DNA from 3 places in the Mesorhizobium sp. C268A genome. Region 2 is predicted to be linked to each of the others. Evidence: predicted binding sites of a transcription regulator. Region 2 holds the regulator's gene; each other region holds the start of a gene.
What was found. Region 2 encodes LexA, which represses DNA repair genes until DNA is damaged. Its sites were predicted from a motif close to TGTTCNNNNTGTGTTCNG; they were not measured.
Positions count from the first base shown of each region.

Region 1: a site for LexA is predicted at 1,356-1,373, ahead of NKL06_RS16325 (YifB family Mg chelatase-like AAA ATPase). Genes of this name have one in related genera too.
Region 3: a site for LexA is predicted at 2,159-2,176, ahead of recA (recombinase RecA). Genes of this name have one in related genera too.

Region 1 is NZ_JAMYVX010000001.1:3,370,367-3,373,981, reverse strand. It holds gene NKL06_RS16325 (YifB family Mg chelatase-like AAA ATPase) at 1-1,261, opposite strand, end outside; gene NKL06_RS16320 (glycosyltransferase) at 1,512-2,576, opposite strand; gene NKL06_RS16315 (glycosyltransferase family 2 protein) at 2,761-3,615, shown strand, end outside.
Region 2 is NZ_JAMYVX010000003.1:1,098,204-1,101,818, forward strand. It holds gene kynU (kynureninase) at 1-379, opposite strand, end outside; gene NKL06_RS32190 (GntR family transcriptional regulator) at 548-1,312, shown strand; gene lexA (transcriptional repressor LexA) at 1,518-2,300, shown strand; partial or broken gene NKL06_RS32200 (ComEC/Rec2 family competence protein) at 2,294-3,615, opposite strand, start outside.
Region 3 is NZ_JAMYVX010000001.1:137,389-141,003, forward strand. It holds gene alaS (alanine--tRNA ligase) at 1-725, opposite strand, end outside; gene recA (recombinase RecA) at 997-2,100, opposite strand; gene NKL06_RS00710 (hypothetical protein) at 2,374-3,276, opposite strand; gene NKL06_RS00715 (hypothetical protein) at 3,483-3,615, shown strand, end outside.

The sequences.
Region 1 (3,615 bases), on a different contig from region 2:
GTTCGCGCTGGATGGTGCGGGCGCGCGCGACGCGCTGCGCAACGGCGGCACTTTTCTCCGCCCGATCCGGCCGGATCAGATCGGCGGCCGAAACCGCAGGCACCTCGATCCTGAGATCGATGCGGTCGAGCAGCGGGCCGGAAATGCGCGCCTGGTAGTCGGTGCGGCAGCGCTCACCGCGCAGGCAGCGATAGCCGGGCTCGCCGGCCATGCCGCAACGGCACGGGTTCATCGCCGCCACCAGCTGGATGCGCGCTGGATAGGTGACGCGGTGGTTGGCGCGCGCGATCATGCAGTCGCCGGTCTCCAGTGGCTGGCGCAGCGCATCCAAGGTCTGCGGCGTGAATTCGGGAAACTCGTCGAGGAACAGCACGCCGTTATGGGCAAGCGATACTTCGCCCGGCCGCGCCCTGATGCCGCCGCCGACCATTGCCGCCATCGAAGCCGAATGGTGCGGGGCGCGGAACGGCCGCCGGTCGGTGAGCTTGCCTTCGCCGAGCTCGCCGGCCACCGAGGCGATCATCGAGACTTCAAGAAGTTCCTTGGGCGCCAGTGGCGGCAGAATTGAAGGCAGCCTCTGCGCCAGCATCGATTTTCCCGAGCCGGGAGGCCCGACCATCAACAGATTGTGGCCGCCGGCCGCCGCCACTTCCAGCGCCCGCTTGGCGCTTTCCTGGCCCTTGATGTCGCAGAGGTCGGGCAGGTCGCGGGCCGAGACATGGATGCCGGGCTCGGGCCGCGACAGCACCTGCGTGCCGCGAAAATGATTGGCGATGGCAATCAGGCTGCGCGGCGCCAATATGTCGAAATCCTTGCCCGCCCAGGCCGCTTCCGGCCCGCAGCCGAACGGGCAGATCAGGCCCTTTCCCTCGGCATTGGCGCCGATCGCCGCCGGCAGCGCGCCGGCGACCGCGGCAATGGTGCCGTCGAGCGACAATTCTCCGAGCACGACATAGGAGGCCAGCATGTCGCCCGGAATGGCGCCGAGCGCGGCCATCAGGCCGAGCGCGATCGGCAGGTCGTAATGGCTCCCTTCCTTGGGAAGATCGGCAGGCGCCAGGTTGACCGTCACCTTCTTCGACGGCATCGACAGCCCCGACGCATGCAGTGCCGCCTGCACGCGCTCGCGGCTTTCGGCCACCGCCTTGTCGGCCAGCCCGACGATCTGCATGCCGACCTTGCCCGGCGCGATCATCACCTGGACATCGACCGGTACGGCCTCGATGCCCTGGAAAGCAACCGTGCGAACCCGCGCCACCATCTTGCTCTGCCCCCGGATATCGGCTCGCCTCGGCCTTGTGGTTCAGACCGCGAGCGACGTCAGGACAAGACAACCATAGATTTCAGGCCAAGGCAAGAACATTACAGGAACATGCATTCGTGGTGGCTGCAGCGCGCTGTGCCGGTTGCAAAAAAGGAAGATGGTCAAGCAAAATGGAACGGCTGCTCCGCCTCCTCGACCGCGTTTAACAAGGGCGACTAGGCCCTTCGGCGATCTGAGGGTGTTGCTTCTAAGCGGTGATGAAGGCATCGACCGAACCTGAAAGCGATCGATCGATCGCGACCTGCGGTGGAAGCCACTCCATGACAGGATATCTGAAAGGCCAAGGCAGGGCGATCCGGCGCGAAGAGCCGCTCTCCAGAAAAATCTCGTTTACAAGGTCTATGAACCGCCCGCGGTCTCGTTCGATTCGTTTCAAAGTTTGCGAACGAATGTAATCCCGGGGAATTCGTCGCTCCTTCAGCGCTAAGACAGCCTCCGCGATGGATCGAGGATCGGGTGGAACTGTGAGCGAATAGTCGTCATCCAGATAAAGGTCTCGGCCGCCATGGTTCGGCGTCGTGACCACTGGAAGGCCCGCGAGAAGATATTCCGTGCTGGCGAACATTGGTCCTTCCAGGTGAGAGAGACAGATTCCCACGGCTGCACGATTTAGATGCGTGTTCACCTGAGCCGGTGCCAATCGGACAGGCTTGCCGGTGCCGTCAAACTCGTTGATAAAGACGTGATGCGGCGCGAGCTCCCTATGCCGATTTATTCGCGCTCTTTCCGACTCCGTCGTGGAGGATCCGCTTGAATCTCGATAGAAGACAAATGCGCAACGCTGGATGCCAAGCGACAAGTCATGGCGCTTCCACGGAGCCAGTTGCGCATTGTAGATTGCATCAAATTCTACAGGGACGTCATCGAGAGGCCTGAATATGTGTTCGGAGGTTGTTGACGTCTTGTTGTGCAGGACGGCGGCCTCGCCGGACTGATTCAACAGATCAGTCTCGGCCTGAGTGTTGGATAGGAAGATTAGCGAGTGACGGGGGTTCTTGAGTCTATGCAGAACGGCATAGGTCCGGATGGTTTTGACGCTAGCACTGTTTTCGATGGACCAGGTTGGCGAGATGAGAAACCAGGCGCGGTGGCCGCGTGGACGGAAAGGCATATGACTTGCTAATCCGAGCGGCGTACCGGACATTCCCGAATAGGATATGAACGGATCGTCCGACAGCAAACTGGCCTGAAGAGCAGGTTGCGACTTCGCGGAAGGGTGCCCTTTTCTGAGGTTGTGGCCATGACGCAGCATGGCTCTGACAATCTCGAATTTGGTAGGAGGGCGATACCCGTGCTGTAGGGTCAACATGCGGCAATTGCGATCTTGAGTGCGGAGAAAAACTCGCTTCGATAGAGAGAAATTTGGCAAAGAAACACCGCCATTTGATCGACGGAATATCTCAGGCGATCAAATCTGGTGTACGGAGAAGCGCCTCTTGAAAGAAAACATCGTCCCAAGCGGAGCTGGTTCTCACATCGCGCTACCAACCGTATCCGTTTGCGTAGGCTGTTTCAATCAAGAGGCATTCATCGACACTGCGATCCGATCCGTAGCGGCGCAGACATACACTGCGTTCGAATGCGTGGTGGTCGATGATTTTTCGACCGACGGTTCCCGCCGAAGGATTGAAGAGTGTCTGTCCCAGCTTGGCGACAGTCGTTTCCGCTTTCTGCCCCGACTGCAAAATGGCGGGCAGTTGACAGCAATGATGACCGGGCTTGACGCGACAGCCGGGCCCCTGATCTCCTTTCTTGACGGTGACGATGCTTGGCATCCTGACTTCATAGAATGCCATGTGAGAGCGCATCTCAGCCAAACCCGTATCGCGGCAATGTCGAGCTCCGATGAGGTGGTGATAGATACGGCCGGCAACCTGCTTGCGGGCGGTCATCCCGTATTCCACCTGAACGACCCGCGATCGATGCCGAAAATGAGCGGCTACCTGCATGTCGACACCGAAGCTGACCCGACATTATTATTTATTGATCGGGGTACCGTGGGTTGGTTTTGGTCAACCACATCGGGGATGATGTTTCGTCGAGCTCCGCTTGAAATCATGCGTCCATCCGATCCGGACGAAATAAAGATATGTGCCGATGGTTATATGGCTCGTGCCGCCCATATGATCGGCGGAACCGTGAGGATTGGGCGGGCTCTTGGCAGTTATCGGCTTCACGGCGGCAATGGCTGGGCGGACGGGCGCATCCTGGGTACCGGAGTTGGCCTCGGCAGGATGTCGCCTGATACTGAAATAGCGATACGGCGGGCACTGGCCAATCGTTGGTGCGAA
Region 2 (3,615 bases):
TGTCGCCCTCGGCAACGATGACCGACCGATCCGGCCGCATGCCGAGCGCTGCGTGCAGCAGCTTGTAGATGTTGATCGAGGTTGTGTCGCAGACCACCGTCTGCCCATCAGCCGCGCCGATCAGTCGCCCGAGCTGATCTCCGAGTTCCACCGGCATGTTGAACCAGCCGGCGGTGTTCCAGGCGCGAATGAGGTCGTGCGCCCATTCCTGCGTGGCGGCCTGCTGCAGTTCGCTGAAGACGACCGCTGACGCGGCGCCCAGGGAATTGCCGTCGAGATAAATCACGCCTTGCGGCAAGACAAAGCGTTCACGCATGGAGCGCAGCGGATCGGCGGCATCCATTGCTTCGATTGTAGCGAGATCGGGTGTCGTGCTCATGATCCGGCGCCCCTCCATGGACAAACGCGCGCGGCGGAGCCTGCCGCCCAAACATGCCGGCGATCTTGAGTGGTCGCCCTTGAACTGTCAAACATTATATATAATTCACCCATTGAAAGGCTTTGATATATAATGATCCGCCCGAGCGTTTATGTCTGATGGATCACGATGCTGGATGACGAGCAGACCTCGAAGACGGAAGTGGCCTATCGCCTGCTCAGGCGCGATATTCTTGCGACCCGGCTGGCGCCTGCCGCGCCGTTGAAGCTGAGCACGCTGCGCAACACCTACGGCATCGGCTGGACGCCGTTGCGCGAGGCGCTGTCGCGGCTGGAGGCGGAACGGCTTGTGACCGCCATCAGCAACCGCGGGTTTGCGGTCGCTCCCGTCTCTCGGGCGGAGCTCGAGGATTTGGCGCGTGCGCGGCTGGTGGTCGAACTGCCCCTGCTGGTGGAATCGATCGAGAAGGGCGACCGTGAGTGGGAAGACGCGGTCGTTGCCGCCCACTATCGTCTCTCACGGTGCGGGTCTGTTCTCGACGATCCATCGGATGATGCGGTCGACGCGTGGTACGAAAAACACGATGCCTTCCATGCGGCGCTGCTCAGTGCCGCGACATCCAGCTGGCTGCTGCGCTTCAATGCGACGATTTCCGACCAATTGCATCGCCATCACCGCTTTCTGGGTCTGGCCCCGACGCTGCGCGCCGCCGCCGGCCGCACGGATGGCCACCGGAAGGCCGTGGCGGCCCTGCGCGACGCCGTGGCGATCGAACACCATACCGCCCTGATGGAAGCGGCCCTCGATCGCGACGTCGAACGTGCGAAAACTCTGATGACCGCTCACATCGGCTACACGCTGCAGGTCTATGCCCAGAGTGAACCCGGCGCGGATGCTGCGCAGCCCCGTCCGAAAAGGAAGCGGCGATCGTAGCCGACGACGCAGGGCACTTTGTCTTCGTTTCACCCCGTTGCCGGCCAACGACTACGAGCGCCGCTCGCGGTGCCGAACGTCACGCTGAACAAAACGTCAACACATTCATTAAACTTTAAAAGGTTGCGGAACACAACTGGAACAGATAGTGTTTGTTCTGGGTTTGTTTTTTCTGATTCTGGTTTCAGAACCCCTGGGGGCCGCGATGCTGACGCGCAAACAACATGAGCTTCTGATGTTCATCCATGAACGCCTGAAGGAGAGCGGAATCCCGCCGTCCTTCGATGAGATGAAGGAAGCGCTTGACCTCGCCTCCAAGTCCGGCATCCACCGCCTGATCACGGCGCTTGAGGAGCGCGGTTTCATTCGCCGGCTGCCGAACCGGGCGCGCGCGCTGGAAGTGCTGCGGCTGCCCGACTCGATCGCACCAGGCCTCAATGCGGCGAGGAAGTTTTCGCCGAGCGTCATTCAGGGCAGTCTTGGTCAAACCGGCCAAGGGCAAGGCGGCCAAGGACAAGGCGCGATGGGCCAAGGCGGTATCGGCCGCCAGATCAAGCCGGGCTCGCCGTCGCGTTCGATGTCGGCCGGCAATGACGACGCCGTTTCGGCGGTGTCGATCCCGGTGATGGGACGCATTGCTGCCGGTGTGCCGATCGACGCCATCCAGCATCAGACCCATTCGATCTCGGTGCCGCCCGACATGATCATGGGCGGTGAACACTACGCGCTCGAGGTCAAGGGCGATTCGATGATCGAGGCCGGCATTTTCGATGGCGACACGGTCATCATCCGCAATGCCGACACAGCCAGCCCCGGCGAGATCGTGGTGGCGTTGGTCGACGATGAGGAAGCGACCCTGAAACGCTTCCGCCGCAAGGGCGCCTCGATCGCCCTGGAAGCCGCCAACCCGGCCTACGAGACCCGCATTTTTGGACCGGACAGGGTGAAGGTGCAGGGCAAGCTTGTCGGATTGATCCGGCGCTACTGAGCCGGCTTGGGTTTGTACTTTTCACGCTGGTTGTAAGGCGGCAGGCCGCGCGCGTCGCGGGAGAAGCGGCGTTGCTCGTGCCAGGGGCGATACGGCTTGTCGACGGCGAACCGGATGGTTGGCGCTGCCGCTGCCGATTGCGGATCGAAGAAGACGGCGGCGCTGCCGTCGCGGGCCAGCTGTTTCTTCGTCACGACCAGGACCAGCGGGTCGCGGCACGGATTGTAGGCGGTGGCGTCATCGATGACGATCAGGCTCGCGAAGGCACAGGCCGGCCGCGCCGTCTTGCGGTCTTTCGCAAGAGCTACAATGGCTCCGGAAGGGTGTCGAGCGATACAGAGATCGCCGGTGCAATAGAAGGGCGAGCCGGGCGGCAGATCGAGCGGATCGAGATCGAACCGCGTATCTGTTGCCTCGAAAATCTCGGGCGGGATAATGGTTTCGGCCCGCAGCGCCCGTTTCCAATTGTCCGTGGTGAATTCGTTGGAGCGTTCGCGGTTGAGGGCGAGTTCGCCGCCACCGATCTGCATGGCCACCAAATGTGCGTCCTCGGATATGAGCACGTCGGGCGTAAGCACCTGCGGCACCGTCAACAGGCCGGCCAGCGCGAAAGGCACGGCCGCCAGCCTGAGCCAGGTGGTGGCCATGGTGGCGATGACGAGGGCGACTGCCACCAACAGCACCGAGCGGATGGAGATCAGCCCGACGGCGTCGACCGGCGAGCGCTCGGAAATCCAGGCCGATATAGCGATCATCGCCATCAGACCCTTGCCCATCACATAGAGGAACGGCCCGTCGGCGCCGAACGGCATCGCCAGTGCGCTGAGCACGGCAAAGGGCATGACGATCAACGAAACAATCGGCATCACGGCCAGATTGGCGATCAGGCTGAGCGGCGACACACGCTGAAAATGCCAGATGGCGAACAGCAAGGTTGCACTGCCGGCGATGATCGAGGTCATGGCGAGGCCGCCCATGGCCAGCGCGAATTTTCGCGACAGGAAGCCGACGAAGGAGCGCTTTGCCAGCGGCGTTCTCACCTTGTCGGCGCGGTAATCGGCCCAGCCGGCATAGGCGCCGACAAGGGCGGCGGTGGCGGCAAACGACATCTGGAAGCTGGGACCGACCACCTCGTGCGGCGACACCAGGATGACGGCAATGGCGGAGATCGCCAGATTGCGCATGGTGAGTGCGGCGCGATCAAACAGCACGGCGACAAGCATGACCGCCAGCATGATGAAGCTGCGCTCGGCGGCAACCACGACGCCTGAAATAACGAGATAGGCGGCGATCGAGACAAGCGCTGCCGCGGCCG
Region 3 (3,615 bases), on a different contig from region 2:
TCCACCCCTTGCAGGATGGAGGCCATGCGCTCCAGGCCCATGCCGGTGTCGATCGACGGCCGCGGCAGGTCGATGCGCTCATCCTTGGTGACCTGCTCATATTGCATGAACACCAGGTTCCAGAATTCAAGGAAGCGGTCGCCATCCTCCTCCGGGCTGCCGGGAGGGCCGCCCCAGATGTGCTCGCCACGGTCGATGAAGATTTCCGAGCACGGCCCGCACGGTCCGGTGTCGCCCATAGCCCAGAAATTGTCGGAGGTCGGGATGCGGATGATGCGGTCATCGGAGAAACCGGCGATCTTCTTCCAGAAGCCGGCCGCCTCGTCATCGGTGTGATAGACGGTGACCAGCAGCTTGTCCTTGTTCAGCCCGAACTCCTTGGTGATCAGGTTCCAGGCCAGTTCGATGGCGCGCTCCTTGAAATAGTCGCCGAAGGAGAAATTGCCGAGCATTTCGAAGAAGGTCAGATGGCGCGCGGTGTAGCCGACATTGTCGAGGTCGTTGTGCTTGCCGCCGGCGCGCACGCTTTTCTGCGCAGTGGTGGCGCGCGAATAGGACCGCTTCTCGAGGCCCGTGAAGACGTTCTTGAACTGCACCATGCCGGCATTGGTGAACATCAGCGTCGGGTCGTTGCGCGGCACCAGCGGGCTCGAGGCCACGACCTCGTGGCCCTCCTTGCGGAAATAGTCGAGGAATGTCGACCGGATCTCGTTCACGCCACTCATGAGTGCTGCCTTTTCGCGAAAACCGCCGGCACGGCCGGCGGACACTGGTCTCTGCTTTTTAGAAGATTGACTTGGCCTTTTAGCGGGCACGCCCCACCCTGTCCAGAAACACGGAATTGGGCCAATCCGGCAACTGCCAAGCCGGCTTCACGCTGCCCAAAAACGAAAACCGCCGGCGCGAAGGCCGGCGGTTTGAAACGCAATACTAAAGAACTCGGTTACTTAAGCATCGGATAATAGACTGGATTTATGGCCGAACTCTGGCCGTGCCCTACATGGCGCCGGATTCTTCCTCGAAGCCGTCGTCGCTTTCGCCGCGCTCGGGGCCACCATTTTCAAGAAATTTCTCGGCGATCAGCCCGGCATTCTGCCGCAGCGCAAGTTCGATCTCACGCGCCGTGTCGGGATTGTCGCGCAGGAACAGTTTGGCGTTTTCGCGACCTTGGCCGAGACGCTGCGAATTGTAGGAGAACCAGGCGCCGGACTTCTCGACCACGCCGGCCTTGACGCCGAGATCGACCAGTTCGCCGGTCTTGGAGACGCCCTCGCCATACATGATGTCGAACTCGACCACCTTGAAGGGCGGCGCCAGCTTGTTCTTGACCACCTTGACCCGGGTCTGGTTGCCGACGACCTCGTCGCGGTCCTTGACCGAGCCGATGCGGCGGATGTCGAGGCGCACCGAAGCGTAGAATTTCAGCGCGTTGCCGCCGGTCGTGGTTTCCGGCGAACCGAACATGACGCCGATCTTCATGCGGATCTGGTTGATGAAGATGACCATGGTGTTGGAGCGCGAGATCGAGGCGGTCAGCTTGCGCAGCGCCTGGCTCATCAAGCGAGCCTGCAGGCCGGGCAGCGAATCGCCCATCTCGCCCTCGATTTCGGCGCGCGGCGTCAGCGCCGCCACCGAATCGACCACCAGCACGTCGATGGCGCCGGAACGCACCAGCGTGTCGCAGATTTCCAGCGCCTGCTCGCCGGTGTCGGGCTGCGAGATCAGGAGGTTTTCCAGATCGACGCCGAGCTTGCGGGCATAGACCGGATCGAGCGCGTGCTCGGCATCGACGAAGGCGCAGATGCCGCCCTTCTTCTGGGCTTCGGCCACCGTGTGCAGCGCCAGCGTCGTCTTGCCCGAGCTTTCCGGCCCGTAGATCTCGACGATGCGGCCGCGCGGCAGACCGCCGACGCCGAGCGCGATGTCGAGGCCGAGCGACCCCGTCGGCACGGTTTCGATCTCGACGACCTGCTCATTGGCGCCCAGCCGCATGATCGAGCCCTTGCCGAAGGCGCGCTCGATTTGCGACAGCGCCGCGTCCAGAGCCTTTGATTTGTCCACCGCTTTGTCCTCTACAAGCCGCAAAGAATTCTGAGCCATGATACATCACCCCTTGGTCGTCAATGAAGGCCGGACAATCCGTAATCCCTGCCCTATTTGTACCTTGTTTGTTCTCGTTTGGCAAGAGGGGTCAAATATCTGAAAAACAATCTTTATCCGGTTTTGTTCTTTTTTTGTCTCATGGTGCGTTCCGCGGATGTATCCCCGTGAAGCATGTAAATATTTTGCTAGGAAAAGACACCTATCGCCCTCTCCGATTCGGAGGGTGCGCTAATGCGTAGGTTCACGCTAGTGGCGGCGCTCGCGATGGCGCTAGTCGGAAGCGGTTTTCACCCGCTCGATTTGCAGGGGGTCTTGGGTGCGGTAGGCAGTGACAACGTACTGGTAATCCACGAACCGCCCCTTCCCCCCGACAACGGGGTCATAAGTGATGCGACCGTGTACGCCAATCACAAAGTCTCGTCGCTTGAATCTAGCCAATTCCTCATCGCCAAATTCAACGCTGTGACCAAGGGCACAGTATTCCTTGCTTGGAAGGAAATCTTCGTTTCTGGCTTTGGTTTCGGAGGCGATCACCGTTTCAGTCTTCTTAACGATGGTCGTGATCCCACCTATGCACACAACGTTTCTGGCGGGGGTTACTCCTCCGTTGATTACGTTGACCTTGATGGTCAGGAACGAGGCCGGGGCATCTCCCAGAACCGATATCATTTCGATTCTGGCTTCGACAGACGAGACGCCAAGGTAGGCGCGAGTCTGGGCCTCACCCATTTCGCGCGCGTCGGCGATGGCCTTTTCAGCCAGATCGGCAGAACGAACGGCGGCATTGGTGGCGCGGATGGTGAAGCCGATAGTCACCAGAATGGCAATAATGCCAGCGATACCGACGCCGACTTGCCACCATGCCGCGTTTACCTGCCTGTCAGCGGCTGTAGCGCTACGGCCAGCGGCTTGGGCAGCTTCTTGCTGGGCTTTCAGATCATCGGACTCGTGCTTGTCGCTTGTGGCTTCGCGGTCCCTGGTACGCTGGGTCTCTTCTGGACTTTCGATAATGCGTACCGGGATAGAAGGCTCGTTGGCGCTGGGCTGAGTATCGTTTGCCTTCCCGCCTTTGCTTTCCTGTTGGCTTGGGGCTTCAGCGGTCACCCCTTGGGTTTCCTGCGCGCTTACGTGGGTGGCTAGCGCCATGAACAGCGCAACGAATAGAAACCGCATCGTAATCCCCCCGAAATGCACATGCATTCATCTTGCGGGAGAAGTGAAGACTCCACAACCGGAAGGATTCCGGTCATTGTGCGGCGATGGGCTATTTGGGGAAATGCTTGCGGCGGGCCTTCGCCGGTTCAGTCTTATTCACGGACAAGCTCTCAATCGTTGCCGGTGTTCTAGTCCCCGCAATCCTTGTGGTCGCGGGTAAGGCAGTGACAGAAGCCATTCAGGGATATGTCGCTTGGTTCATCATCCTCGCAGTAGGGGGAGGTGTCGCGTTGAGACTTCTAACGGCCCCCTATTTCATTTGGAAAGCAGATCAGGACAAGATTAGCAGTTTGGAGA